DNA from 2 places in the Pseudomonas sp. CMR5c genome. Region 1 is predicted to be linked to the other one. Evidence: predicted binding sites of a transcription regulator. Region 1 holds the regulator's gene; the other holds the start of a gene.

Region 1 (7,242 bases):
GCCTTCGCTGCTGTTGTCCACCGCGGCGGCGATCATGGTCACCCGTGCCTCGGGCTCCGAGGACATGGGCAAGCAGATCAACCGGCAGATGTTCGCCTCGCCCAAGGCCCTCGCAGTGGCCGCCGGGCTGATGGCGGTCATGGGCGTGGTGCCGGGCATGCCCCATGTGTCTTTCCTCAGCCTGGCCCTGGTGGCCGGCGGTGCGGCGTACCTGCTCTGGCGCCAGCAGAACCAGGCTAAGGTCCGCGCCGAGGAAGAGCTCCAGCGCCAGCAGGACCTGCTGCCCTCGCCGGCACGGGCCATGGAGACCAAGGAACTGGGCTGGGACGACGTGACCCCGATCGACATGATCGGCCTGGAAGTGGGTTATCGCTTGATTCCCCTGGTGGACCGCAACCAGGGCGGGCAACTGCTCGCGCGGATCAAGGGGGTGCGCAAGAAGTTGTCCCAGGACCTGGGTTTCCTCATGCCCACCGTGCATATCCGTGACAACCTCGACCTGGCCCCCAGCGCCTACCGCCTGACGCTGATGGGCGTGATCCTGGCCGAGGCCGAGATCTATCCGGATCGCGAACTGGCGATCAACCCGGGGCAGGTCTACGGCACCCTCAATGGTATCGCCGCCCGGGATCCGGCCTTCGGCCTGGAGGCGGTGTGGATCGAGATCAGCCAGCGGCCCCAGGCCCAGTCCCTGGGCTACACCGTGGTCGACGCCAGTACCGTGGTCGCCACTCACTTGAACCAGATTCTGTACAAGCACTCCAGCGAACTGATCGGCCACGAAGAGGTCCAGCAACTGATGCAGGTGCTGGCCAAGAGTTCGCCGAAGCTGGCTGAAGAGCTGGTGCCGGGCGTGCTCTCGCTCTCGCAGTTGCTCAAGGTGCTGCAAGCCTTGTTGGCCGAACAGGTGCCGGTGCGTGATATCCGCAGCATTGCCGAGGCTATCGCCAACAATGCCGCTAAGAGTCAAGATACTGCCGCTTTGGTTGCTGCGGTGCGCGTCGGATTGTCTCGCGCCATCGTCCAAAGCATTGTAGGTACTGAGTCCGAGCTGCCTGTGATCACCTTGGAGCCAAGGTTGGAACAGATTTTGCTCAGCAGTTTGCAGAAGGCAGGACAAGGCCAGGAAGAAGGCGTTCTGCTCGAGCCAAGCATGGCAGAGAAGCTGCAGCGTTCGCTGATCGAAGCGGCGCAGCGTCAAGAGATGCAAGGTCAACCGGTGATTCTGTTGGTGGCGGGTCCGGTCCGCGCCATGCTCTCGCGGTTCGGTCGTCTGGCCGTCCCGGGTTTGCATGTGCTGGCGTACCAGGAAATTCCCGACAACAAGCAAGTGACCATCGTTGCGACAGTAGGGCCCAACGGCTGAGGTAGTGGGTTATGCAAGTTAAGCGTTTTTTCGCCGCCGATATGCGTCAGGCCATGAAACTGGTTCGTGATGAGTTGGGGGCCGAGGCTGCCATCATCGGCAACCGCCGGATCGCCGGTGGCGTCGAGCTGACGGCGGCCCTGGATTACAAGTTGTCGGCCTTGTCGCCACGGATTCCGAACGTGGAGCTCGAAGACGAGCTGCGCAAGACCCAGTCGCGGATCGTTACCGCCCAGGCCGAGCTGAGCCTGCGGGGCGAAGGTGACACTGCCTCGATCAGCAATCGCCAGTTGTTCGCCGGCCTGCCGCTGACGGCAGCCGAGCCCTTGATCGAGCCAACCCTGACCGAGCGCCCGCGCCCGGCTCCGGCCCCGGTCGCGCCGGCGGTGGACAATCGTGCCCTGGACTCCATGCGCTCCGAGCTCAACGGCTTGCGCGAGCTGCTGGAAGTACAGCTCGGTTCCCTGGCCTGGAGCCAGTTGCAGGGCAGTCGTCCCGAACAGGCCAACCTCTGGCGCCGCCTGCAGCGCATCGGCTTGTCCGGCCCGCTGGCTCGCGACCTGCTGGCCCTGATCACCGATATCGACGAGCCACGCCAGGCCTGGCGCATGCTCCTGGCCCATCTGGCGCGAATGATCCTGACGCCGGAAGTCGAGCCTCTGGAAGAGGGCGGGGTGATTGCCATGGTCGGTCCTGCCGGCATGGGCAAGACCACCACCCTGGCCAAGCTCGCGGCCCGCTACGTGCTCAAGTACGGCGCGCAGAACATTGCGCTGGTGAGCATGGACAGCTACCGCATCGGCGCCCAGGAGCAGCTCAAGACCCTGGGGCGGATCCTCAATGTCTCGGTGACCCATGTCGATCCTGGCCAGTCCCTGGCCCAGGCCCTGGACCCGCTGCTGCGCAAGCGCGTGGTGCTGATCGATACCGCAGGCCTGCAGGCCAGCGATCCGGCGCTGCGCATGCAGCTTGAAAGTCTGGCCGGCCGCGGGATCCGCGCGAAGAATTACCTGGTGCTGGCCACCACCAGCCAGAAGCAGGTGCTGACCGCCGCCTACCACAGCTACAAGCGCTGTGGTCTGGCCGGGTGCATCCTGACTAAACTGGATGAAACAGCCAGCCTTGGCGAGGTGTTGAGCCTGGCCATCAGTCATGAATTACCGGTTGCCTATCTGACCGATGGCCCGCGGATTCCTGACGACCTGCACCTGCCGCGTCGGCACCAGCTGGTGAGCCGCGCCGTGAGCGTGCAGATGCAGGAAGAACCCAGCGAAGAAGCCATGGCCGATATGTTCGCTGACCTGTACCACAACCCGGCCAAGCGGGTCGGCTGAGGTACTCATGAATAGATTGCAGTGTATCTACATCGATGGTCTGCCAGGCATTGTTCTCACGGTGAACACGCAGCCAGTTATGTGGCCCCGTCTAAGTAAGACAAGGTAAAGAAAGAACATGGGCAGCATGCATCCCGTACAGGTGATCGCGGTGACCGGCGGCAAAGGTGGCGTCGGCAAGACTAATGTGTCAGTGAACTTGTCCCTGGCTCTGGCTGAGCTCGGTCGACGGGTCTTGCTGCTGGATGCCGACCTGGGATTGGCCAATGTCGATGTCCTCTTGGGCCTGACCCCCAAACGCACCCTGGCCGATGTCATCGAAGGGCGCTGCGAGCTGCGCGACGTGCTGCTCCAGGGGCCGGGTGGCATCCGCATCGTTCCGGCCGCCTCGGGCACCCAGAGCATGGTGCACCTGAGCCCTGCCCAGCATGCCGGCCTGATCCAGGCCTTCAGCGACATCGGCGACAACCTCGATGTCCTGGTGATCGACACCGCTGCGGGTATTGGTGACTCGGTAGTCAGTTTTGTCCGCGCGGCCCAGGAAGTGCTGCTGGTGGTCTGCGACGAACCCACTTCGATCACCGACGCCTACGCGCTGATCAAGCTGCTCAACCGCGACTACGGCATGAACCGCTTCCGGGTCCTGGCCAACATGGCCCAGAGCCCCCAGGAAGGGCGCAACCTGTTTGCAAAGTTGACCAAGGTCACTGATCGCTTCCTGGACGTGGCCTTACAATATGTCGGCGCAGTTCCCTACGACGAAAGCGTGCGCAAGGCCGTGCAAAAGCAGCGTGCGGTCTATGAAGCCTTTCCCCGTTCGAAGTGTGCATTGGCGTTCAAGGCCATCGCACAGAAAGTCGATACCTGGCCGTTGCCGGCGAACCCACGCGGGCATCTGGAATTCTTTGTCGAGCGGCTAGTGCATCAAACAGCGGGACCGGTGCTATGACTGCCAGTGGCTACAACCTCTACAAGAAGTCGGCGCGTGACAGCCAATACGAACTGATCGAGCGCTATGCGCCTCTGGTCAAGCGTATCGCCTATCACCTGCTGGCGCGGTTGCCGGCCAGTGTCCAGGTAGAGGACCTGATCCAGGCTGGGATGATCGGTTTGCTCGAAGTGTCGACCAAGTACGACGCGAGCAAGGGCGCGAGTTTCGAGACCTACGCGGGTATCCGTATCCGTGGCGCGATGCTCGACGAGGTTCGTAAAGGCGACTGGGCACCGCGTTCGGTGCACCGTAATACGCGCATGGTCAGTGATGCCATTCGCGCAATTGAAGCTAAAACCGGTCGTGACGCTAAAGATCACGAGGTTGCGGCCGAACTTCAATTGAGTCTCGACGATTATTACGGGATTTTGAACGACACCCTGGGCAGCCGGCTGTTCAGTTTCGACGACCTGTTGCAGGACGGCGAACATGAAGGGCTGCACGAGGATGGCGCCAGTGCTCATCTCGAGCCGTCACGGGACCTGGAGGATGAACGCTTCCAGGCCGCGTTGGCGGATGCGATTGCCAATTTGCCGGAGCGCGAGCGACTGGTGTTGGCGCTGTACTACGACGAAGAGCTGAACCTCAAGGAAATCGGTGAGGTCCTGGGGGTCAGCGAATCGCGGGTCAGCCAGTTACACAGCCAGTGCGCGGCCCGTTTGCGGGGGCGTTTGGGGGAGTGGCGAGCGCGCTGACAGGCAGTGTGGGGACACTGCGCCCAAGACCGGTCAGGCCTTGCGCCTTGCCGGTTTTGCAGTATGTGCTCCATGCAGTCGTTGCGTGTTATGCCGGATTGATTGAATGGCGCGTCCAGGAACTGGATGCGTTTAAGACTGCTTGGAGGTCGAATTGGACAAGAACATGAAAATCCTCATCGTTGATGACTTCTCAACGATGCGGCGGATCATAAAAAACCTGTTGCGTGATCTGGGTTTCACCAACACGGTCGAGGCCGACGATGGCACTACCGCCATTCCGGTACTCAACAGCGGGAGCATCGACTTTCTGGTAACGGACTGGAACATGCCGGGCATGACCGGTATCGATCTGCTGCGCCATGTGCGCGCCGATGAAAAGCTCAAGCACCTGCCGGTACTGATGGTGACTGCCGAAGCCAAGCGCGAGCAGATCATCGAAGCCGCCCAGGCCGGCGTTAACGGCTATGTCGTCAAACCATTCACGGCCCAGGCGCTGAAAGAGAAGATCGAGAAGATCTTCGAACGCATCGGTTGAGATGCGTAGCCATTCCGCCACGGGGGAGCTATGGAGCATAACGAATCTTCACTGGGCGACTTTGAGTCGACCCTGAAAAAACATGCGCTGGAACTGGTCGAGAGTCTGGAGAAGGGCAAGTTCGGCGAAGCCGTGCAACTGATCCATGAGCTCAATCAGACCCGTGACCGCGGCCTGTACCAGGAAGTGGGCAAGCTCACCCGCGAGCTGCATAGCGCGATCGTCAATTTCCAGATTGACCCGCACATGCCGCAAGCCGAGGAAGTTTCACAGATCACGGATGCCACCGAGCGCCTGTCCTATGTGGTCCGGCTGACGGAAGCCGCAGCCAACCGCACCATGGACCTGGTGGAGAGCAGCACCCCGCTGGTCAACGGCCTGAGCACTGAAGCCCAGGCCTTGAGCGTGGACTGGGGCCGCTTCATGCGGCGCGAGGTCGGTGCCGAGGAGTTTCGCGAACTGGCGCGGCGGGTCGACGGTTTTCTGACTCGTAGCGAGCAGGAGACCCGTACCATCTCCGGCCACCTCAACGACATTCTGCTGGCGCAGGATTACCAGGACCTCACCGGCCAGGTGATCAAGCGCGTGACTCAGTTGGTCACGGAAGTCGAAAGCAATCTGCTCAAACTCGTCTTGATGGCCAGCCAGGTCGATCGTTTCGCTGGTATCGAACATGACCGCGCATCGATCCTGGCGGAAAAAGATCCGCAAAAACATCTCGCCAAGGGTGAAGGTCCGCAGATTCATGCCGATAAACGGGAAGACGTTATGTCCGGTCAGGACGATGTTGACGATTTGCTTTCCAGCCTTGGATTCTAGGAGCACCCATTAATGAGCTTCGGCGCCGATGAAGAGATCCTTCAGGATTTCCTGGTTGAGGCCGGCGAGATTCTAGAGCAACTGTCCGAACAATTGGTCGAGCTGGAAAGCCGGCCAGATGATGCGGATCTGCTCAACGCAATTTTTCGCGGTTTTCACACTGTTAAAGGGGGCGCCGGCTTCCTCCAGCTCAATGAGCTGGTGGAGTGCTGCCACATCGCCGAGAACGTTTTCGACATCCTGCGCAAGGGTGAGAGACGAGTCGACTCGGAACTGATGGACGTGGTGCTCGAGGCTCTGGACACGGTGAACAGCATGTTCGGCCAGGTCCGCGAGCGTACCGAGATCACTCCTGCGACACCTGAATTGCTATCCGCCCTGGCGCGCCTGGCCGAGCCGGCCAGCGCGCAGCCCGCTCCTGCCCCCGTGGAAGAAGTGGTCGAGGCCGTGGCGGAACCCGAGCCCGAGCCGCAAGCGCCGGCGGGCGATATCACCGACAACGAATTCGAACTGTTGCTCGACTCGCTGAGCGCCGCCAAGGCCGATGCCGAGGCCGCGCCCGCCGCCGTATCTGCCACCGAGGGTGAGCCGGCCGGCGACGAGATCACCGATGCCGAGTTCGAGTCCCTGCTGGACCAGTTGCACGGCAAGGGCCAGTTCGCCCCCGATGCGCTCGCTCCCACTGCGGCCGATGCCGAGGGTGGCGCCGCTGCCGGCGGCGATGAGATCACCGACGACGAGTTCGAAGCCCTGCTGGACCAGTTGCATGGCAAGGGCAATTTCGCCGTTGACGCACTGGAATCGGCGGTAGCTGCCGCACCTGCCGCCGCTGCGCCAGGTGCAGCTGCGGCTGGCAGTGACCTGATCACCGATCACGAATTCGAATCCCTGCTCGATGAGCTGCACGGCAAGGGCAAGTTCTCCGACACGCCAGGCACTGCCCAGCCGGCGGCCACGGTCGCTGCGGCTCCTGCAGTGGCGGCACCGGCGGCTGCCAGTGCCGCGGTGGCCAAGCCTGCGGCAGCCAAGCCGGCCGCCGCTGCCAAGCCCGAGGCCAAGCCCGAGGCGCCAAAACCCGCCGCGGCTCCTGCTCCGGCCCGCGCGCCGGCCGCGCCAGCCGCCGAGAAACCGGCCAGCGAAGCGGAAACCACAGTGCGCGTGGACACTGCGCGCCTGGATGAAATCATGAACATGGTGGGCGAACTGGTGCTGGTGCGTAACCGCCTGGTGCGCCTGGGTCTCAACAGCGGCGACGAAGCCATGTCCAAGGCGGTGTCGAACCTCGACGTGGTCACCGCCGACTTGCAGACCGCGGTGATGAAGACCCGCATGCAGCCGATCAAGAAGGTCTTCGGGCGCTTCCCGCGCCTGGTTCGCGACCTGGCCCGGCAGCTCAAGAAAGAGATCAACCTGGAGCTGGTGGGGGAAGAAACCGACCTCGACAAGAACCTGGTGGAGGCCCTGGCCGACCCGTTGGTGCACTTGGTGCGCAACGCGGT
Region 2 (7,242 bases), 3.3 Mb from region 1:
TGCTCCAAGCCTGCCGGGAGGTTCAGCGATGATCGGCCAGACACCCGCACCGCCCTACTACGCAGTGATCTTCAGCTCCCAGCGCAATGCAGCCGATCCGGACTATGACCAGGCGGCCGAACGCATGCTCGAGTTGGCCCGCCAGCAGCCGGGATTTCTCGGGGTCGAATCGGCACGGGGCGCCGATGGCTTCGGAATCACCGTGTCTTACTGGACCTGCGAGGAGGCGATCCTGGCCTGGAAGCGACACGCCGAGCACAGCGCTGTCCGCGAGCGCGGTCGCAACCAGTGGTATCACAGCTTCAGTACGCGGGTGAGCAGGGTCGAGCGAGCCTACGGCTGCGCTGAATGAACGGTCTCCCGGGGCGCCTGTCCAGGCGCTCCGGGCAGTCGCGGCGGGTCAGCCCCGGTCGCTAGAGAGCAAGCTGCGCACGGCCTGGATTTCCGGCAGGTCGCTGCGGCGCATGTACACCCGCAGGGGCTCGCTGATGTTGATCCGGTCGTCGATGTTCTGGTCCAGCAACAGCTGGATCTGCTCGCGACGCAGGCTCATGGCCTCGCCGTCGGCCCGGGTCCAGACGAACTCGCTGGCCGGGACTATGGCGTCGTCGGCCACGTCCATGCCGAAGGAGTCTTCGCTGAAACGCACGATGTAGCGGCCAGTCTTGTGATTGAAACCGACAAAACCCTTGAGCTGGTCGGCGGCCTGGCAAATGAGTTCGGAGGTGATGCTCATGGTAAACCTCGCTATGGGTCCCGCAGGACGGGGGATCGATGGTCTACACGCGAGGCAAGGAACAGCGGTGTTTTCTGGCTTCCCTCTGCTGGGGAAACTGCGGGGTCCAAGAGTACTGCAAAGCGCCGGAAAAAACCCGGGACCTGCGCGACTGCTCGCTCGATGTCGCTCTGGCGATAGCACAAGCGTCATCGAGTTGTTAAAAGATAGCGACTCGTCCCCGCCCCCACGAAAGGATTTCGAGCATGCCCCACCCCTTCCACTCCAGAACCCTGATGCTGGGCCTGATGCTCGCATGCGGCCTGGCCCAGGCCGCGGAACCGGCCGATCCCGAGGCCCTGGCCGCTCGCCTGGGTATTGCACGGCCAGCGGTCATCGCCCACCGCGGGGCTTCTTTCGATGCTCCCGAATCCACCGCCGCCGCCTACATAGTGGCTCGCGACCTGGGGGCCGATTACCTGGAGATGGATCTGCAGCGCAGCAAGGATGGCGTACTGTTCGCCCTGCATGACAACAACCTGCAACGCACCACCGATGTCGCGCAGAAATTCCCCGAACGCAAGGACCGCCCGGCCAACGCCTTCACCATGGCCGAGCTGAAGACCCTGGACGCCGGCAGCTGGTTCAACCAGGCCCACCCCGACCGCGCCCGGCCAGGCTTCGTCGGCCTGCAGATCCTCACCCTGGATGAAATCATCGATATCGCCCAGGGCAGTTCGGCGCACAAGCCCGGGCTCTACATCGAGACCAAGGAACCCCAGTTGTTCCCGGGTATCGAGCACGACCTCAAGAAAAAACTCCAGGACCGCGGCTGGTTGAGCCCGGCCGGCTCGACCCTGGCCAAGAGCGACCTGGCAGCAGGCCAGGGCAAGGGCCAGGTGGTGCTGCAAACCTTCGACAAGCACAGCCTGGAACTGCTGCACCAGGAAATGCCCCAGGTGCCCAAGGTCCTGTTGCTGTGGCTCGCGCCTGGCAGCATCGAGCCGGCTTCCGGACAGAGCTTTGCCAGCAGCGGTGAAACCGACAAGGCGGCCTTCTATGCCCGCCAGCAACCCCGGGACCAGGCCGAGTTCAAGCGCTGGGTCGACTTCGCCAAGGCCCGGGGCGCCATCGGCACCGGCCCTTCGGCAGCCCTCTCGGGCGGTGGCGAACAGAGCTACGCCGACCTGGTGCAGCCGTGGATGAACCAGTACACCCACGATCAGGGGCTGCTGGTGCATGTCTATACGGTGGACGAGCCGGTGGACTTCCAGAAGGTGATGAATGCCGGCGTCGATGGCATCTTCACCAACCGCAGCGACCAGTTGCTCAAGTACTTCCAGCGTCCGGCCGGCACCAGTGTCGCCCGCCTGCTGGAAGCCAGCGGCTACTGAATGAGCGACTCCCGCTGGCAGGGCGAACTCTGGCTGGGTCGTGACTTCGGCCTGGTCCACGGGTTCATGGGGCGTACCGCGCCCCATGCCCACTACGCCCATCAACTGATCATCGCCCCCGGGCAGCCGGTCACCGTGGAGCTCGATGGCGTTCGCCACAGCGGTCACTACCTGATGATCCAGGCCCTGTGCCGCCACGCCATCGTCGAAGCTCCCGAAGCGGCGTTCACGGTCTATGCCGAACCGCTGTCGATCGATGCGCGGGACCTGCACCAGAGCGTCAGCGAGGTGACACCCGGCTTGCCCGAACTGGAGGCCGCGCTACGCGCCTGCCCGCGCCAGCCCATGGTCGACCGGCGCATAGAGCGGGCGTTGCAGGCCCTGGACGCGGCCCTGGACGGCAAGGTGGCGGCCGCGCAATTGGCGGCCCAGGCCAACCTGTCCCTGAGCCAGCTGGAGCGCTTGTTCGCCCGCGACGTGGGCCTGCCGGTACGCCGCCTGGTGCTGTGGCGGCGCCTGCGCCTGGCCATGGCCCTGATGCTCCAGGGCCAGGCTATGACCCAGGCGGCCCACGGCGCCGGGTTCGCCGACGCCGCGCACTTCTCCCGGACCTTGAAAGCACTATTCGGCGTCACCGCCGGCCAGGCCCTCAAGCATCTCAGGCCCCGCCTGCTGGCTTGACCTGCCGACGCAGGGCTTGCGGCACCTTGGGCTCGGCGCTGTAACGCTGGACCTTGAAGGGCTCCAGCAGTTGCCGCCAGTACCCCGCCGGGTAGTCCGGACGGCTGCCGATGCCCAGGTCTCCCGGACGCATCGGGTAATCATGCCGATAGAACGTGGTGCCCAGCAGCCAGTCCCACAGGTTGAAGAACAGACCGAAGTTCACATCCCCGGCACGCCCGTACTTCATATGGTGGAAGCGGTGCACCGGGGCCCAGGCGAACACCAGGCGCAGTACGCCAAGGCGCATGTCGACATTGGAATGCTGCAACAGCAACTGGATGGCGATGGCCAGTGCCAGCAGCTGTGCCACCGGCAGCGGGATGCCCAGTATGAGTAACGGCAACAGCCCTGCCGAGGCTTCGAGCAACTGGTGCAAGGGGTGCTTGAGCAGGCCGTTGAAGCCATACATGCGCTGCACGCTGTGGTGCACCGCATGCAGGCGCCAGAGCCAGGCCCAACGGTGACTGGCATAGTGCGCCAGGGTGATCCCGCAATCGGCCACGGTAACCGCGAGCAACAGCTGTCCCCAGAGCGGCCAGTCCCGGGGCCACAAGCCATCGTGGGCCAGCAGCATCGCCAGCCCCGGCAGCGCCAGCAGGCCGATGGCATTCAAGCCTTCGTTGACCACGGCGTGCAGGCAGTCGCGCAACCGGTCCCCGTGGGAGCGGTTCCAGGCGGGCTCGTAAGGCAAGCCCCACTCCGCCAGGAACGACACGCCAAGGGCCCCCAGGAACAACCAGGGCAGGCCCGCCGCCGAGCCACCCGCACTGCCCATCCACCAGACACCGGCGCCGATGAAGCCACCGAAGAACAGCGGCCCATACAACCACGCAAGCATTCGTTTCATCCGTCTTGTCTCCATCGATAAGGAGACAGCAGCTTGCCGGCCAGCCAGGCCCGCAGGCTTGAACAAACGGCGCAATCGGTGGCGGGAATTAAGGGTGAATTAAGTTGCGCTGGTTAACCTGTGCCCATCCAAACCCATCACCCCCGAAGGAATCATCCATGAGCAAATTCTCCGCACTGCTGGCCGCCACCGCCCTGACCCTGAGCGCCGGACTGGCCCAGGCCGATGTCCGCCCGGACCTGATCCCGGGCCTGCTCAAGTCGGGCGCCATCATGGACCTGGAGAAACTCAACCAGGCCGCCCTGGCCCAGCATCCCGGCACCAGCGCCGCCAACATCACCGACACCGAGCTGGAACAGACCGCCAGCGGCGCCTACGTCTACCAGGTGGAATTGCGTGACAGCAAAGGCATCGAGTGGGATGTGGACCTGGATGCCAAGACCGGCAAGGTCCTGGCCAACAAGCAAGACCAGTAACCTGCAGATAGCACAAGGCCGCGCCTCTACAAGGGGCGCGGCCTTGTGCTTTGCGGGTCCAGGGATCAGGCGCTCAGGCGCGCCGTGACCTCGTTCAGCTGGCCCGACAGGACATGCAGGTTGCGGCTCGCCGCCTCGGTACGCTGGACGTTGTCCAGGTTGGTGCTGGCGATGGAGGTGATCTCGGTCAGGTTGCGCGAGATGTCCTCGGCCACCGAGGTCTGCTCCTCGGCGGCGGTGGCGATCTGCCGGTTCATGTCGCGAATCGCTTCCACCGCCTGGGTAATGCGCTCGAGCATGGCCCCAGCCTCGGTCACCTGTTGCACGCTCTGTTCGCTGCGCGACTGACCGCTCTCGATGGCATGGGCGGCATCCACCGCGCCGGTCTGCACGGTCTGGATGATCTGGTTGATCTCGGTGATCGAGGCCGCGGTGCGCTGGGCCAGGCTGCGCACTTCATCGGCGACCACGGCGAAACCGCGTCCCGCCTCGCCGGCCCGGGCCGCCTCGATGGCCGCGTTGAGGGCCAGCAAGTTGGTCTGTTCGGCGATGCCCTGGATCACTTCCAGCACCTTGCCGATCCTGCCGCTGTCGGCTTCCAGGCGACGGATCACCGTAGCGGTGTTGGCGATCTCGCCACGCATCTGGGTGATGCTGTCGATGGTGCTCTGCATCACCTGCTCGCCCTGCTGCGCCGACTGGTCGGCATCGTCCGCGGCCCGGGCGGCATCGGCGGCATGGCGCGCCACTTCCTGGGCGGTGGCGGACATCTCGTTCATCGCCGTGGCCACCTGGTCGGTGCGGCTGAACTGGTCATTGGTGCCCTGGGACATCAAGGTCGCGATGGAGTTGAGCTCACCACTGGAGGTATCCAGGTCCGAGGCACTGCGCTGCAGGCTGGTGAAGGTCTGGGCGAGGAAGTCACGCAGGGTGTTGGCGGCGGCGGCCAGCTTGCCCAGCTCGTCCTGGCGAGTGTTGTCCACCCGCTGGGAGAACTGGCCACGGCTGAGCTGGGCCACATAGTCGATCAACTGGCGGATCGGCTCCACCAGGCTACGGTTGACCAGCCACAGGCTGAGCAGGCCGATCAGCAAGCCGGAAATGAGCATCACCAGGATACCCAGCCACACCGTACGATCGGCGGCCGCACTGATCTGCAACGACTGCTGTTGGCCCTGCTTGCGCAACTCGACCACCAGCTCGCTCATCTGCTCGCTGGCGGCACGGTCGAAGCCCTTCACCGCAGCATCGCCGGCACTCGGATCGGCACCGCCGGCCACATAGGCATCACGGGCCTTCTGGTAGGCCTGGCCAAGGGCCAGATGCTCCTGGGCCAGACGCTGGACCCGGCTCTTGAGCGAGGTCTCCAGGCCCTGGGTCTGTGCCAGCTCGCCAAGGATGTTCTGCACGTCGCGCTGGCGATCTTCGAACTGCTGCCAGTACTTGTTCATTTCCTGGGGCTGCTTGCCTCGCAGCAGCACGTTCTTCCATTCCTGCACCTGGATCTTGAACTGCAGGTTGGCCTCGTCGATCAGTTGCGAACTGTGCAGCGGACCTTCGATCAGCTCGCGGTAGCTCTGCACGCCATTGGACAGCAATTGAAAGCACGCCAGGGCGATCAACAGCATCGCCAACAGGCTGCCACTCAGCAGGGCAAGAATTTGCCCTCTCAGGGATTTTTGCAAAAACATCGAGAAGATCTCATGGCAGGGATGGAGCAGGCCCGATAAGGCATGCGTAAGTCCGAACGTCCCTGTCGGGCGCATTCGAGACGGCTCGAATGCGCATGGCATGTGAGCGTGATCGGCATCGACGACACATTCTTGAGAGCCGCCGACCGCCGGTATAACGCGGCGAATCATGGACTTTCAATTGTCACAAAACCGTCAAGAAGCATTGCCATGATGTGGCTCAAGTGAACCTGTGAAACCCGCGCGGGCACTGTCCCTCCTGCGAGCCCCCATGAACCACAGCATCGACCAGAGTCACCGCGATTCCGATCTGTTTGGCCTGCTCTATGGTTACCGCTTCCGCCCCGGCGAACGTGGTCGCGAAATGGATTCGGCCAAGGCCCTGCAAGCCCTGCAATCTGCCGAACACCAGGATGAATTTCTCTGGCTGCACCTGAACCTGGCCCATGCCGCTTGCGAGCGCTGGATGCAGGCCCACCTGCAACTGCCCGATGAATTCTTCGAAGCACTGCATGAAGGTTCGCGCTCGACCCGCATCGAGCACGTGGACTCGGCCCTGCTGGCAGTGGTCAACGACGTGGTGTTCAACTTCAGCAGCATGCTGTCCTCGGACATCTCCACCCTGTGGGTCTGCGTGCGCAGCAACCTGATCATCAGCGCCCGCCTGCAACCCCTGCATTCGGTGGACAAGCTGCGCTCCTCGGTCAAGGCCGGCGAGCACTTCCGCTCGCCCCTGGAACTGCTGGTCCACCTGCTACGGGACCAGGGCGAGGTGCTGACCCAGATCGTGCGCAAGACCAGCCTCAGCGTCGACCAGATCGAAGACCAGTTGCTGGCGGCCAGGGTCTCGGCCAACCGTGCCGAACTGGGAGCCATGCGCCGGGTACTGGTGCGCCTGCAACGGCTGCTGGCCCTGGAGCCGGGCTCGCTGCTGCGGCTGCTCAACCGGCCGCCGCCGTGGTTGCAGAAGGACGACGTCAAGGAGCTGCGCAAGTCCACCGAGGAGTTCGCCCTGATCATCAGCGACCTCACGGCCCTGGGGGAGCGGATCAAGCTGCTGCAGGAGGAAATCGCCGCCAACCTCAACGAGCAGAGCAACCGCACCCTGTTCACCCTGACCGTGGTCACGGTGCTGGCCCTGCCGATCAACATCATCGCCGGCTTCTTCGGCATGAACGTCGGCGGCATTCCCTTCTCCGGCGATCCGGAAGGCTTCTGGATCCTGGTGGCGCTGGTGGTCACCTTCACCGTGATCGCCGGGCGCTGGGCCTTTCGCAAACGCCAGGATTACTGACCCCGCGGCCGTACGCGCCTCGCTGACGCTCGACAGCGGCTACAGCACCACCGTATCCGCAGCCCCGCTTCGTGTAGCCGCTGCCGCCGGCTGCGCACGGCT

Evidence for each region. The regulator FliA, encoded in region 1, starts transcription of late flagellar genes. The targets are predictions, from matches to a motif close to CTAAAGTTTNNNNNNNNNNNGCCGNTAA.
Region 2: the regulator FliA is predicted to act here: its motif matches at 5,956-5,983, upstream of C4K40_RS23530 (methyl-accepting chemotaxis protein).

What each region holds. Positions count from the first base shown of each region.
Region 1 covers NZ_CP027705.1:1,802,365-1,809,606, forward strand. The annotation lists gene flhA (flagellar biosynthesis protein FlhA) at 1-1,366, shown strand, start outside; gene flhF (flagellar biosynthesis protein FlhF) at 1,378-2,700, shown strand; gene fleN (flagellar synthesis regulator FleN) at 2,819-3,649, shown strand; gene fliA (RNA polymerase sigma factor FliA) at 3,646-4,386, shown strand; gene C4K40_RS08430 (chemotaxis response regulator CheY) at 4,553-4,924, shown strand; gene C4K40_RS08435 (protein phosphatase CheZ) at 4,955-5,743, shown strand; gene C4K40_RS08440 (chemotaxis protein CheA) at 5,756-7,242, shown strand, end outside.
Region 2 covers NZ_CP027705.1:5,131,587-5,138,828, forward strand. The annotation lists gene C4K40_RS23495 (CTP synthase) at 1-32, shown strand, start outside; gene C4K40_RS23500 (antibiotic biosynthesis monooxygenase) at 29-352, shown strand; gene C4K40_RS23505 (DUF2025 family protein) at 401-736, opposite strand; gene C4K40_RS23510 (glycerophosphodiester phosphodiesterase) at 982-2,109, shown strand; gene C4K40_RS23515 (AraC family transcriptional regulator) at 2,110-2,790, shown strand; gene C4K40_RS23520 (sterol desaturase family protein) at 2,768-3,679, opposite strand; gene C4K40_RS23525 (PepSY domain-containing protein) at 3,838-4,155, shown strand; gene C4K40_RS23530 (methyl-accepting chemotaxis protein) at 4,221-5,846, opposite strand; gene C4K40_RS23535 (transporter) at 6,118-7,140, shown strand.